Linked DNA regions of Roseiconus lacunae. The protein of the gene in region 2 interacts with the protein of the main gene of each other region in a pairwise test. Links are inferred from orthologs where the notes say so. Each region holds a gene or a part of one and is shown on either strand. Other genes may lie near its edges.

The links.
Region 1: the proteins of priA (region 2) and ssb interact in binary tests that used the Escherichia coli proteins (3 or more experiments, as listed by UniProt). The link is inferred for Roseiconus lacunae from one-to-one orthologs.

The regions. Positions count from the first base shown.
Region 1 is NZ_VSZO01000079.1:5,739-12,696, forward strand. What follows is about bases 4,255-6,958. They hold ssb (single-stranded DNA-binding protein), read right to left. Parts: upstream 6,002-6,958; coding sequence 5,507-6,001; downstream 4,255-5,506. Other genes in these bases: FYC48_RS25620 (CRTAC1 family protein), read left to right, coding at 4,255-4,255; rplI (50S ribosomal protein L9), read right to left, coding at 4,888-5,424; rpsF (30S ribosomal protein S6), read right to left, coding at 6,246-6,641; pth (aminoacyl-tRNA hydrolase), read right to left, coding at 6,654-6,958. In the rest of the region: FYC48_RS25615 (fumarylacetoacetate hydrolase family protein), read right to left, coding at 1-363; more of FYC48_RS25620, read left to right, coding at 365-4,254. UniProt on the Escherichia coli protein: Plays an important role in DNA replication, recombination and repair. Binds to ssDNA and to an array of partner proteins to recruit them to their sites of action during DNA metabolism. Acts as a sliding platform that migrates on DNA via reptation.
Region 2 is NZ_VSZO01000012.1:426,109-433,485, reverse strand. The notes cover bases 2,150-5,272. They hold priA (replication restart helicase PriA), read right to left. Parts: upstream 4,922-5,272; coding sequence 2,378-4,921; downstream 2,150-2,377. Other genes in these bases: nadD (nicotinate (nicotinamide) nucleotide adenylyltransferase), read left to right, coding at 5,114-5,272; FYC48_RS17825 (SET domain-containing protein), read left to right, coding at 2,150-2,341. In the rest of the region: FYC48_RS17835 (DMT family transporter), read right to left, coding at 1-442; FYC48_RS17830 (PP2C family protein-serine/threonine phosphatase), read right to left, coding at 454-1,434; more of FYC48_RS17825, read left to right, coding at 1,832-2,149; more of nadD, read left to right, coding at 5,273-5,722; FYC48_RS17810 (NADPH-dependent FMN reductase), read right to left, coding at 5,786-6,304; FYC48_RS17805 (hypothetical protein), read right to left, coding at 6,419-7,123.

The sequences.
Region 1 (6,958 bases), on a different replicon or contig from region 2:
GCCGGCAACGCGGTGTGGGGTGGCTTTGAAGAACAGCTCTGGTCGGTCTGCGTTGTAAACTCGATCGTAGCAGGAGGCGGCGGCCTCAGACTCTTCCATTCGGGCCGTTTGGCTGCGTTTGTACGTCACACCGGCGGCCCAAACCTCTTGCCGGTCGATCGGCGGTAACCAGCGAACGCTAGGAGCGACGGCGATTGCCGGTTCGGATTGCAAACTTCCGGCAGCCTCGATCGGTGACGGAGCCGCCAGGATTGCGGCAAGCGTTGGGTAGGTATCGCTAGCAACCAGCGGAATTAATTCACTTTCAACCACGCGACCGAACCGTACCGAGTCGGAAGAGTCGATAAATTTTGCTAACTTCATCATGAATCGATTTTCAATTCTTTTCTTGCGGGACCTGACCGAGATCGGATTTATGCACCGAAGCCACATTGCCGTGTTCGCGTTGTGCTTGTTCACCGCCTTGGGGACCAGCAGCGGTTGTCGCAAAAAAACGGCAAATACAAACGGTACCACGCCCGGCCGCTCGGGTGAATCCGAGGCAACTTTGGTCAAATTGAATAAGGCGCTGGCCGCGACAGAAAATCTGGAAACCGATCAGGCGATTACGCTCTGGCAACAGCTCGGCCAACAGCTACCCGAGGATCCCTCGGTGGAACTCAATCGTGCTTTGGCTTCGGTATTGCAAGTGGACGCACTGACCTCGGTTGCGACCGATTCGGTCAAGACAAAAGATGAACAGCGCGCCGCACGCTCGCAACTTCCCAACGCCATCGATGTGGCTCGGTCGGCGATCGAAGCCTACCAAAATGTCTCCGGTGATGACGTCACCAAGCTGTGGTTGGCTGCCCGGATTGATGCCCATGAGGCTGCCCTGTTGGGAACAACGATTGGCAAGTCACTGCGCCGTGAATTACTTAGCCGGCTTACGCAGGCGATGACCGGGGCGATCGGTCAAGATCCTAACGCTGTGATCCTTGGCGGACCACTGGTCGAATTGCTTGACAAAATGTCCGATCCCGTTGATGGCTTGCCCGAACAGGTTCGGCGTCCTGCGACGGTTGCACTCAAACAGTTGTCTGACACCAATCCGGACAACCTATTCGTTGCGATGCAGGCCTTGCGGCTGGCAATCGAAAGTCAAGAAAAGACTGCCGCGGCACTGGTCGATCGAACGTGGCAACTCGCTGCGGCTGTCGAGCCGACATTGCGAGCCTACACTAAACCGATCGGAATCGAACCCAAGGAACTTGCCGACCGCATCAAAGCGGCGATCGAATCCGGGGATTGGGCCAAAGCGAACCAGTCGTACGTGCTGTGGTCGAACGTCTTGAACCCTTTGGAAATCGTTCGGACTGATCGTCGTCGTGCGAACCCACACCCGCTAGATCGACTGAACTTTGACGCCGTTCGTCGTCTGTCGACAGAGATCACCAAGACGGCACCTTTGGCCGCTTCCCGGGATACGTTGACGTTTGATTCCGACGATATCGCACTTGCGGGCACTGTCACGACGGTGCTGGCCATCGATTTTGATCTCGATTTGGATTTGGATCTCGCTGTGGTGACCGCGGACGGAAAACTGCAGCTGATCGAAAATGCTTCCGATCAGTGGACAGCGTTCGCAACACTCGACTTGGGCGAACAGGTGTCCGGCATGATTGCCGCCGACTTATTTATGGTCGATAGCAGCGATACCGATCGGATCAAGCAATCGCAGCCTCCGGCTAGTGATCAAAATGGCGACGCCGGCAAAGCAGCCGTCTCCAAGGCTAGGCACAATACGTTTCAGGGGATCGTCGTTTTTGGCGAGTTCGGATTGCAAATGATCGGCGTCGACGCCCGTAAGTCATCCGATTCCAGTCAACGGTTGCGCCGATTGGAGATCGAAACGGGGCTCGAATCGGTAGGGGCGGTGACGGCTGCAATCGCTGGTGATCTCGAAGGCGACGGTGATCTCGACCTGATCGTCGCGACACGAAGCGATGGTCTGCGAACGTTTATCAACCGCGGCAATCGAACCTTTTTTGAAGCTCCCGTTGCGACGTCGACGGTTCCCACTGACGACCCAATTGTCGATATGGCGATCGGTGATCTCGACCGAGACATCGATTTGGATGTCGTCGCGATTCATCGTTCCGGTCGAATCAGCCAACTCGAGAATCTGCTGCACTTGCAGTTCCGTCACCGCGAACTTAGCGAAGTCCCCGCCTTGCCGGTCGGCGATGACCAGCATGCGCTTTCGATCGCGATCGAGGACATCGACGCAAATGTGGGTTGGGATATCGTCGCAACAAGTGATCAGCAATCTCTGATTGCCTTTGCCAACTCATCCGATATCGGTGTGTGGTCGGTAGATCGGGTGGAAACCGGCCCGGGCTTTTCGTCACAGCCTGCACTGGCTGATTTGGACGGAGACAGTTACTTCGAATTGGTTGCCAAGAACGCGTTCACTCGGCTTGGGCCTTGGGGGCTCGCCAGGCTTGACCAGGCTCCGAACATTCCGGCAGGGAACTTGATCGCTGGCGATACGAACAACGATGGCGTCGTTGATCTGGTTTCCATCGACGGCGAGTTAAAAGTACATCGGAATCGAGTCGGAGGTCAGGGCAAATCAACCGCGGGTGGCTTTGTCAAAGTTCGTTTCAAAGGCATCGCAGACAACGCTGCGGCAAGTGGCCGAGTCAATCATTATGCGATCGGATCGGTGTTGGAGCTACGAAGCGGTCCGTATTATCGAAGCCGGATCGTGACGAGCCCAGAGACCTACTTCGGTTTGGATGGTTTGAAGTCGATCGATAGCATCCGTGTGATCATGCCGAACGGTTTGACGCAAACGCTAAGGGATCCAAAGATCAATTCGGTGATCGAAGAAGAGCAGACGCTCAAGGGGTCGTGCCCCTACTTGTATAGCTGGGATGGTGAAAAGTTCGCCTTCCAAACCGATTGCCTCTGGGCGGCACCGCTGGGATTGCAGGTCGCCGCCGGTGTGGTCCAGCAGGATCGCCCTTGGGAATACTTGATGCTCGACGGCCAATCAATCGCCAAGAATGCTGACGGGAACTACGATTTGCGATTGACCGAAGAACTCTGGGAGGTCGCTTATGTTGATCATGTTGAACTGATCGCGGTCGATCATCCGGAGGATATTCAGGTCTGGACGAACGAAAAAGTCGGACCGCCGACGATCGCGACACCGACCGTGTTCGCCTTTCAAGAGGATGGGCGTTTCGCGTTAGAAAACGCAGTCGGAACGACCGGCCAGGACATCACTTCGCTGCTTTTGAAGTCAGATGACAACTATGTCAAAGGGTTCGACCGCCGTATTCGTCAGGGACTTTGCCCGCCGCATTGGATCGATCTAGATTTTGGCGACCGCGGTGCTAAGGGCGTCCAAAAAGCAAAGGCAGAGCAGCGTGTATGTCTGATCTTGCGTGGATGGATCTTGCCGACGGACACCTCTCTGAATATCCAAATCGATCAGAATCCGGAATTGCCACCGATCGAGTTTCCGTCTGTCTGGGTGCCACAAGAAAGTGGCTCGGATGAATGGACCGAGGTGATCGAATTCATGGGATTCCCTGGCGGCAAAACAAAGACGATCGTCGTCGATGTTACCGAACACTTATTAAAAGATGATCCCCGGTTTCGTGTTCGCACGAGTGCGCAGATTTACTGGGACAGTGCCGAACTCGCGATCACCGAACTCGGCGCCGATGTCATCCAGCAGGCCTTGCCACTACGTCAAGCGTCGCTCGCGTATCACGGGTTTAGCGCCCGTCAAAAAACGAGTGACCTACATCCGGAAACCTATGACTATTCCAACGCATCGCAGGTGCCCCGTTGGCCACCGCTGCGTGGCGCTATCACAAGTTTTGGTGAATGCACCGACAAACTACAACAGTGGGACGACCAGATGGTGGTGATCAGCGGAGGCGACGAGATTCAAATGTTATTTAAAGCGCCACCGAACGACCCTCCCGAAGGCTATCGCCGCGACTTTATTCTGCACTGTGTCGGCTGGGACAAGGATGCGGATCTCAACACGCTCACCGGGCAAGAGATCGGTCCGCTTCCGATCCGCGACATGCGATCCTATCCACCAACGTTGGCGTCGTCCGATCAATTCGAAGCGGTGCGTAGCAGTCATCAGGACTCACGTCGCCGCCGTCAATCGTTTCGAGCGTTCTGGAGACGTCCCCAGCAAACGGGAGCACCATTCCTTCCGCTGAATGCCCCACCCGCCCTGCCATGATCGAAAGGGCAGGAAGCGAAAGAGCGCGATCTATTTCGGAGATTTGGAGTTAGAGCGGATCTATCCACCGATTCACTAAAACCCAACCCTGAGTGTGCCGGAGCAATTCGGTACATAGATGTCGCGATGTGCTACCCGACCGACGTACTTACTTTCGCGATCAGCACAGGATCGAGATCCGCTCTTAAGGCCGTCTTGCCCAGTTGATAGAGATCGGGTCTCACAAGAGCAGGGGCCGCAACGCTTGGAACCGGTTGGCTACAAGGGGAAATAGCAAGTGACCGAAACCTTTCATCCCAGTTTTTCGGAGCCAGCGCTCGACTTCCATGATCGAGTTTCGGCGGCTGACCGAAGTCCACTTTAAGCGAATCTAGGCAACAGAAATGGGGAAATCGGTAACCCCGAGGTAACCCGGCGCATAAAAAAAAGCCGTTTCCCTTATAGGAGAAACGGCATAGGGCTGACAGGAGTCGAACCTGCACTTCCGAAGAAACTGGAACCTAAATCCAGCGCGTCTGCCAGTTCCGCCACAGCCCCTTGTTAGTCGTTGATTGTCTACGCGGCATCGGTGGGTTGCCGCAAGATGTTTACTGGGCACCCCAATGCTATCGGGGTGGCCGTGTCAAGTCGCTCTAGCTGGCAGCAGGAGCGTCTTCGGTCGCCGTCGGGACAACCCAGACCTTAAGACTCGCATCGACTTCACTGTGAAGGTGAATTTTGACCGTGTAAAGACCGAGTTCACGCAGTGGCCCGTCGAGGCGGATCTGATCGTTGGCGAGGCTGAAGCCGGCTTCCTTGAGTGCGCCGACGATCTCATGTGGGCCGACGCTGCCGTAGAGATGCCCTTCGTCGTTAGCGTTCGCTTCGATCGTGATCGATTGCTTACCGAGTTCGTCGGCGAGGTCACGGTAGCTCTTGAGTTTTTCAAGCTCGATCGCACGAAGTTTTTCGCGGTGCTTCTCGACCATTCGCTTGTGGTGCTCGGTCGCGATCGTCGCCATGCCTTGTGGGAGCAGGTAATTACGCGCGAATCCGGGCTTCACTTCGACGATTTCACCTTGCTTTCCGAGGTGTTCGACGTTGTGAATCAGTAGCAATTGAATCCCGCCATTAGGACCTTGTGGAAGCCGTTTGAAGGGTCGTTTGACGGTGCGTCCGTGACGTGGCATCGTTCTGTATCTGGGCGAGTGGTTGGTGGAAGTTCAGTGGATCGTCGTCGTCCGGTGCGAACTGCTTCGCAGTGACGCTCGATCAAAAAGGAATGTTTGGATCTTCGTATCCGGCTCCGCCGCCGGTGGGTTGGGCATCGCGGGCACCGGCGTCACGCTGTTCGTGCTCGCCGGAGCCGTAGCTGCTTTCGTATTCGGCCGTGTGCTGTCGTGAAGATCCGGATGACGGAGGTGAGCCCCCCGATCCAGATCGGCCGCCGAGCATTTGCATTTTTTCGCAAATCACACGGAGTTTGCTGCGTTTTTGACCGTCGGTTTCCCAGCGATCCAGTTTCAATCGGCCTTCGATCAGCACCGGAGAACCTTTCGAAAGGTACTCACTGGCGACTTCGGCGTTGCGACCCCAGAGGGTTACATCGACAAAACAGGGTTCCTCGACCCAGTCACCGTTGGCAGTTTTTCTACGGTCATTGACCGCGATCGTTACATCCGAGACGGCCTGACCGCTTGGAATGTACCTCAATTCAATGTCGCGTGTCAGATTCCCGACGAGAATCACTCGGTTGAAGCTGGCCATGACGATCTCGGTTATCCGGGCGAAGTCGGTTGGGTGAGCACGCTGTGCCGGCTGTCATCGTTAAACCAGCGGTAGCGAAACGAGGGATCTATTCTAGGCATCAAATCCGATCTGAACAGACCCTTCATCGAACTCCCATGTGCCAAGGCGTCTTGACTGGATTCGCGAGGTCGCCCGAGCATGGTCGTTCGCTCAAACTCTCGCGTTGCCAGTCGGTGTGACGCAGGGCGACAATAGTCTCGATTTACTCGCTCTCTTTTTCGTCGCCTTCTTCAGCCGCCGCAGCTTCTCCGGCGGCCGATACCGGCCCGGCTCCACGTGCGTTCGCCAGGATAGGCTCGACCAGACGAGGGTCCAGTTTGATCGTCATTTGACGCAGGACTGGCTCGCAAAGCTGAAATGCGCGGTCCAACTTCGGGACTTCGCGACCTTCCATTTCGAAGTAGGTCAACCAATAGGTTCCCTTCTGGTGACCTTCGATGGGGTAGGCCAGCTTTTGCTCCATCCACAATCGATTGACTTCGACCTTGCCACCAGCTTCGGTGATCAGATCTTCGATTTGTTTGCTGACACCACCGGGATCCCGGGCGTAATGGTTGCTATCCAGGATGCACAGTGTTTCGTAAGTATTCTTCGCCACGACTTTGCTCTTTCACTTTTCAGGTTGCTTTGGAGAAGCCTGTGCCGCATTGAACTGGCTCATCGTTGAATCGACTCCGTCGGTGACAAAGCTGATCGCAGCATGAGCCGCCCGGGTGGTGGCTGCTTCAAAGGTCTCTTGTTCTTGCTTGGAGAATTTCCCCAAGACGTAGTCGGTTACTGCCCAGCCTTCGGGAGGGCGTCCGATTCCGACTCTTAGCCGTGGAAACGACTCTGAGCCGAGGTGTCGGATGATGTCCTTCAGTCCGTTTTGGCCACCGGCACTACCCGACGGCCGCAATCTTAGTTTGCCGCTGG
Region 2 (7,377 bases):
CGGCGACGATGAGAGTGATCATCGCAATGATCTTGCGTCGGCTAACAGCTTCGCCCAACAGGATCGCACCGAAGATCGCACCGCCGACGATCAGTACCCCTAAAGTGATCGGGACAGATGCGGCAAGTCCGATGTAACCGAGTGCCTTTTGGAAAGCCGCATTGCCGAAAAACTGTGCTAAGAACGACGCACCGATGAACCGGCCCAACCGCAGCGCTGTGAGTTGTTCAAATGGGCGTTCGGTCGCGGCCGTGGACGAACCCACCCATCGATTCCAGCAAAGCAGCGGACCGAGGACCGCCACGGTGGGAGCTGCTTTGACGGCAGAGACCAAGTAGGGGTCGACGTCAACACATTTTCGCAATGCGATGTTGGTGAGCGTGTAAAGGACGGCGGAAGCGAGACCACAGGCAGGGCCGAGCCACATTGGGGAGTTTGGCATGTCGTGCGAGGTCAGGCGTCAGATCGTTTGACGACGTCACTCAAGTCATCGCTCGTCAGCTCATCCGTCGGACGATCAGGAATCGTGTCCGTATACGCGTTGTTGATCGTCAAGCTGCTGTCGGTAAGTTGACGATGATGTGCGGGTTTTGGATGGGCGACGATCACAGTGATGTTGTCTTCCCCGCCGGCTTGGTTGGCGAAGTCGATCAATTGCTGACAGAGCAGGGAGGCGTCATTTTGGGCGGACGCAAATTGAGCCAATTGTTCATTTTCAAGATAGCGGTACAAGCCATCACTACAGAGAATCACCGAGTCATCGGTTTGCAGGTCGACCCGGTGAACTTCGGCGAGGAGTTCGCGCTCGCCGTGGCCGCCGAGGACGTTCCACAGCACGTTGCTCCAGCGGCTTGACGCTTCGTCCTCGGGTTTCATTCCGCCGGCTTCGACCATTTGCCGAGCAAGCGTGTGATCGGTCGTCAATTGTTTCGCCATCCCTTGCCGAACCAGGTAGCAGCGACTATCGCCCGCATGGACGACATACATCGTCGGCCAGTTGATGTAAGCCATCGTGAGGGTGGTGCCCATGCCAGCCTTGTTGGCGTCATGTCGAGCCTCAGAGAGGATGCGTGTATGGGCATCGCGGAGTAATTGCCGGAGTGAGTTGACGAAATCCTCTTCGTTGTCTTCGTCGGAATGAAAGAACCAATGGACGCTGTTGATCAGTCTTGAAATCAGGTGTTGTGCCGCCACGCTGCTGGCTTGCTCGCCGGCCGCATGCCCGCCCATGCCGTCGGCGACGATTAGCACCTGCCCTTGCATTTTCCCATAAAAACGACCCGCGGGGATTTCTTCCAAGCTTGATGCCGAAACCAGCATCGATTTGCTCAGTTCGGCAATCAGGAATTGGTCTTGGTTCACCGCACGGCAGCGACCGATGTCCGTACGGCCAAAGGTTTCTGATTGCGTGAATTCGAATTCTGAGTCGTGCATTTTTTGGCCTCACCCCGTCCGGTCTTTCGGCGTGCTCGTGTTGCAACCTCACCTCACAACCTTACCGGGGGTTGATTGTAGCCTTGTCGCGTCGATCACGTCAGAGTGGCGGCTTCGCACACATTACTTCACGTTAACAGGCTGTCGAGTGACAATGATCGCAGGTAAGTAGCCGGTGAGGCGACAGCGGTACGGTTCGATCACCGATTGTAGAACAGCCGCGTCGTCGTCGATTCTTTATTGATCATGGTTCGCAAAAGAAAATTTCGTTTTCAAACCCTTTAAAAAATGCGTCCGGCGGTGCATCATTTGAGATGATTGGATTTGTATCACGTGATTAAAAACGTGACGTAGGTTTTGCAGCAAGCAACCTTTGGATTGGAAGAAGCTGTCAGGTATGGAACTATCAAAGAAACGGCGACGTAAGCTGCAGGCCCAAGTCGATCAAGATTATGGATATCGGGCGTACGAAGACCGCGACGTGTACGTCGCCGAAATCAAGGGCAAAGGGCGTGGGGTTATCGCGTCTCGGCAGTTCTTGCCAGGCGAGTTGGTGATCGAAATCACGGGGCAACTGATCGCCGCCGACGATTACGACGGTTCAACGTATGCGATGAACTTGGATGATGCTTGGTACCTGGAACCGATCATCCCGGGTGCCTATATCAACCATTCTTGCAATCCCAACTGCGACATGGTGCAGGTCACCGAAGTCTCTAATGGTTTGGTCGCACGTTGTAACATCGAACCGGGGACCGAGTTGACGTTCGATTATCAATGGGAAGCCCAGTGGTGGATTCCGAAGTGCTGTTGTGGTTCGAAAAACTGTCGTGGCTGGGTGGTCGCCGAGGATGATGTGAAGAAAATGAAACGCTTGGTGAGCCGCGAAAAACGCAAAGCAAAATAGTTCGATCGCTTTCTGTCGAGCACGAATCCTTCGCCGCTAAAGCATGTCCAGAGGGTCGATGTCGACGACGTATTGGACGTCATCTTTTTCGGGAATCTTAAATGACTTTGTCGCCATCCGGATTGTCGCGCCAAGCTGAAGCGGGTCGATCGATTGAAGCAGCAAGTGAAATCGATATTTGCCACGAAGTTTGACGATCGGGGGTGGCGCGGGGCCGAGCAGGCGTACCTCCGCGCCGAGGCGTTCGCGTGCCGATTCGAGACGTTGCAATAACAAGCAGGCCGTCGCTTCGGTGACATCTTCGATGCTCCCGCGGATGATAATCCGAGCGATCGAACCGAGCGGTGGGTAGTTAAATTTGCGACGGTTCGCGATTTCGGCTTTGGCGAATTGAATGTAATCGTGTCGAGAGGCGGCCTGGATTGCCATGTGTTCTGGGGAGAAGGTTTGCACGATGACGCGACCGCCGCGTGAGCCTCGACCGGTCCGGCCGGCGACTTGAGTGACGAGCTGAAAGGTGCGCTCGCCGGCTCGAAAGTCGGGGAAGTGTAGGGCGGCATCGGCATTGATCACCCCGACGAGAAGGACGTTCGGAAAGTCCAGTCCCTTGGCGATCATTTGTGTCCCAAGCAGCAGGTCGATCTCGCCGCTACGGAATGCGGCGAGGACTTTTTGGTGGCTACCGGGGCGACGCATCGTATCGCTGTCCATCCGTGCGACGCGTGCTTTGGGGAATCGAGCTTTGACTTCGACTTCAAGTTTTTGCGTTCCGAGACCGCTGTAGCGAATCCCGTCGAAGCGACACTCCGGGCACCAGGGCGGCGTCGCGATGGTGTAATCGCAGTAGTGGCAAACCGCTTTGCTTCCGTCGCGGTGATGGGTGAGCGGGAGCTCGCATTCGGGGCAGGCAACGACGTGACCGCAAGCGGGGCACTGGATGGTCGTCGCAAACCCGCGGCGATTGAGCAGCAGGATAACCTGCCCTTTTTCGTGAAGTGTTTCGTTGACTGCTTGGTGCAAGCGGCGGCTGATCGATCCGCCCATGGATCGTTCGTCTTTGAGCCGAAGGTCAACGAGTTGGACATCCGGCATCGGGCGATTTCCGACGCGATTGGGCATCGAAATCAACTCCGCATGTCCGGTCTCGGTTGCGTACCAAGATTCGAGTGACGGCGTTGCACTACCAAGAAGCAATGGGATCTTCAGGGACCGGGCGCGCGCGTAGGCGACTTTTCGTGCATGGTAGCGTGGTTGGCTGTCTTGTTTGAATGATCCATCGTGTTCTTCATCAAGAATGATTAACCCGAGGCGGGGCAGGGGGGCAAAGACTGCGCTTCGGGGGCCGACGACTACCTGCACTTCGCCGCGGCGAATCCGCTGCCATTGGTAGTGGCGTTCGGCAGGAGTCATTTGACTGTGTAAAACAGCCACCGACTGAAAACGGCGTTCAAAGCGGCCGCGCGTCTGCGGTGTGAGGCTGATCTCGGGAACGAGCACGATCGCCGCGCGGCCAAACTTAACGACATGCTCGATCGCTTGGATGTAAACCTCGGTCTTACCGCTACCGGTCACCCCGTGCAGAAGCAGGGTGCGCGGTTCGGCGGAATCGACGGCACCGGTGATTTGCCTCAGGGCGGCGGTTTGTTCGTCGGTCAGCGTGTGCTTTTCGACTTGTTCGCCGTCACCGACTTGCCAACGCGTGGTCATACCGGACGACAGTTCACGCTGTTTGTTTTCGGTGACCATGCCTTTCTTCCGCAACGCTCGAATCGGTGCGGCGGTGCAATCGGCATGAACCATCAACTGTGACTCGGTCATGGGGCGTCCCGAGGCAATCAGTAGGCGAAGTGCACGCTGCTGTTTCGGCGGCAGCGCTTCGACGGCGGCGTTGTCTTTGGTGATCGGGGCAGGGGATAGGTAGGTGCGCTGACGCGTGCCTGCTTGCGATCGAACGCTGCTGGGGATGAGGGCGTCAAAGACTTGGCCCGCCGGGGATTGGTAATAGTGGCTCATCCACGTCACCAACCGAACCAAAGGCCGATCACAAAGCGGTTCACCGTCGAGGACATCTGCGACGTCGCTTAGGTTGCGCCCGCCACTGGAGCCGAGCTTGGTTTCGATGCACCAGCCGGTTGTCGGTTGTTTCCGGCGCCCGAGTGGAACATGGACACGCATTCCGGGTTGAAGGACATCGCGGAATTGTTCGGGGATCCGATAATCGTAGGGGCCGAAGGGGGCGTCGCGAAAAACAACACTGGCGATCGCCGTGTCCTCGGGCGTTTCGAGTTCCCAAGGCGGCGGATCGGTGTCAAACAGTTCTCCTTGGGTCGTGCCGTCGTCGGGCTTGGCATCGACGTCAAGGGAGTCAATCTTTTGAAGGTCTGCGTAGGGTGTTTTTTCCAGATCGTCGAATCCAGGTGCCGTCAAGCTTCCGTCGACACATGCCGTCCGGGATTTTGGATCGTCGGGGCGGTTCGGAGTCGTCGGGGGAGAGGAAGCGGATGGCCGGTTTGCGGGTTGGCTGGACGGCGGATTTGGTAAATCACCTGGCTGACGATCAGAAGGGAAGGGGGGTGACATGGTTAGGGGGCCGTCGGGTTGGCCGCTCGAAGCAGACGTTGTAGCGTGGACACTGGTCAGCATAAGGGATTCCGTCGCCAATTGAATCGTCGGTACAAACTTGCCGGGATTGTTCCGAAGGATTTGACACGGTTGGTCCGCTGTTGATCCGACGAGCTTGTGGCAAATGAAATTTAAACGGAGGATTAGCTGATGCGACTAGGGATCTTTGGCGGTTCGTTCGACCCGGTTCATGTCGGACACTTGTGGATCGCCGAGGCGGCGTGGGAGTCGCTATCGCTCGATCGGCTGCACTGGATCCCGACGGCCGCACAGCCACTCAAGCCGGGGGGGGCTTCGGCCACGCCCGAACAGCGAGCAGAGATGTTGCGGCTGGCGATCGGCGGCCGCGAGGGATTTGTTGTTGACGACCGTGAAATCCGTCGTCAGGGCGTCAGCTACACGGTAGAGACGATCGCGGAGATGGGGACCGAATTTTCCGACGCGACGTTGTTCTTGATCATCGGCAGCGATTCGCTTGCTTCGATGCAAAGGTGGCACGAGCCTGCTCGATTGCTCGAATCCGTCCAGCTAAGCGTTGTGCAGCGTGGCGGCGAGGCGGAGATCGACTTTGATGTCCTCGAGGGTTTGGTCTCGACCGAACGCATCGAGCAATTCAAAGCGAATGTGATCAAGATGCCCGCGATCGAAGTCTCAAGCAGCGACATTCGTGATCGGGTGTGTCAAGGGCGAAGCATCCGCTACCGGGTCCCCCATGCGGTCGAGGTGTACTTGAAGGCGAACAAGCTTTATTCAAGTTGATTTTAATCGCACCGTACGATGCGACGTTGGCGGTCCTTAGAAAGAACCGCAAGCGATGAGCGACTACTTCAGGGCCTCGGCCAATCGGATGGTTTCCTGCACCATTTGACCGACACGGGCCTGGATGTTCTCGTCGGAGATTTCGTTGCCTTCAAAGGCATCGCCGAGGGCGTAGACAAACCGCGGAACGATGAGGCAGCGAAAATCCAGCATCAGGCTATTGGCCAGCCCCATCGCGCTCATGTAGCTTCCGGCGCCACCTGCCGCCAGCATCATCGCGACGACCTTGCCGGTCCATTTCTTGCCCGTCAGTTCGACCGCGTTTTTGATCGCCGCGTTGACATCGAAATTGTAGACAGGCGAGGCGATGATGATCGCGTTAGCCGCTTCGATGAGTTTTCCCAGCTCGATCACGTTGGGGTCGCCGTACGCCGAGGCTCCGTCGCAAAAGGGCAGCGGTGTCTGTGCCAAGTCGAACGTGGCGACGTCTTGATGGTCATTTTCGAGAAGCGACTTCGCCGCATTCGCTAAGATTCGGCTGCGGCTGCCGGGATTCAGGCTAGCGCTAATTACCAGGATCATGATCGTTGCTTGTCAAATATCGTGCAGGAAGAGGATTTCTATCCGCGATCCTACGGCAACGATTCGAAGCGGTAAATAAGCCACGGCCGACTTCAAACGCACTTCCGTTGGTCGTTAGACGCAACCGGAGTAGTCGTCGGTGTCCATACCCAGGCGATTTTTCAGCGTGTTGAACTGGTCAAACAACGCTTCACTACTGCTGTGAACATGCTCCGCTTCGGTGATGAACTTCAGCTTGTCGTCCGGGTAGACATCCGATTCGATGAACGTTCGTTCGAATTGTTCGAGGGGTTTGCCGTACACGATCATCAATTTGTGTTCGTCCAACTGGACCTCTTGTCGCCGTGTCGGGTTGATCACGGCGACGCCGGTGCAACCGTCGTTGAGCAAGAGTTCTTCGTGGTCGAGGAGAATGCTTTTCAGGACCGGCATGTCGATATGCTCGCGATACAGGTCCTGATTGTGCGAATTGTGATGATGGCTGGTTTCCAGCACCACGTCGACGACTGGGCCGAGGTGATCGATGAGATCAAGGAACAGATCCATGATCAGTCGACGAGTCACCGACGCCATGATAACCGGCGTGCGGGCTTGACTGCTATCGTCGACATATTCGTCGAATCGGAAGCCTTGTTTAGGGACGACCTGCAAGTCATAACTCGGCCGAATCGCGTCGGTCAGGTCAAAGGCACCGTAGCTGTGGATGCCCATGTGGGTTTGCAGTTCTTCTTCGGATAATGCTTCGAAGCTTCCCGGGGTGAAGACCGATCCAGTCTCTTCGGTCGTGTTGTTTCGGAGGATGCGTTTTAAAAAGCCCATAGGAGGCGATCCGATCATGTCGTGGGGTCACGGGGATTGTGCATCGGTCGAAGCGAATGAGAGTTCCGTCCGAACGATCTACAGCCAACGCTAGGTCACGTCGTTTGCGCGTCGACTGCATTCGAAAACCCCGCGCGGTCGCAAAAGGAAATCCATCAGTCCTAACCGGTACATTCCGATCAGTCGGCCTGACCGTTTCAAACGGGCTCCGCCTTCTGAGTGTTTCGTGTTGCCCGGACGCAACGTCAGGGGTG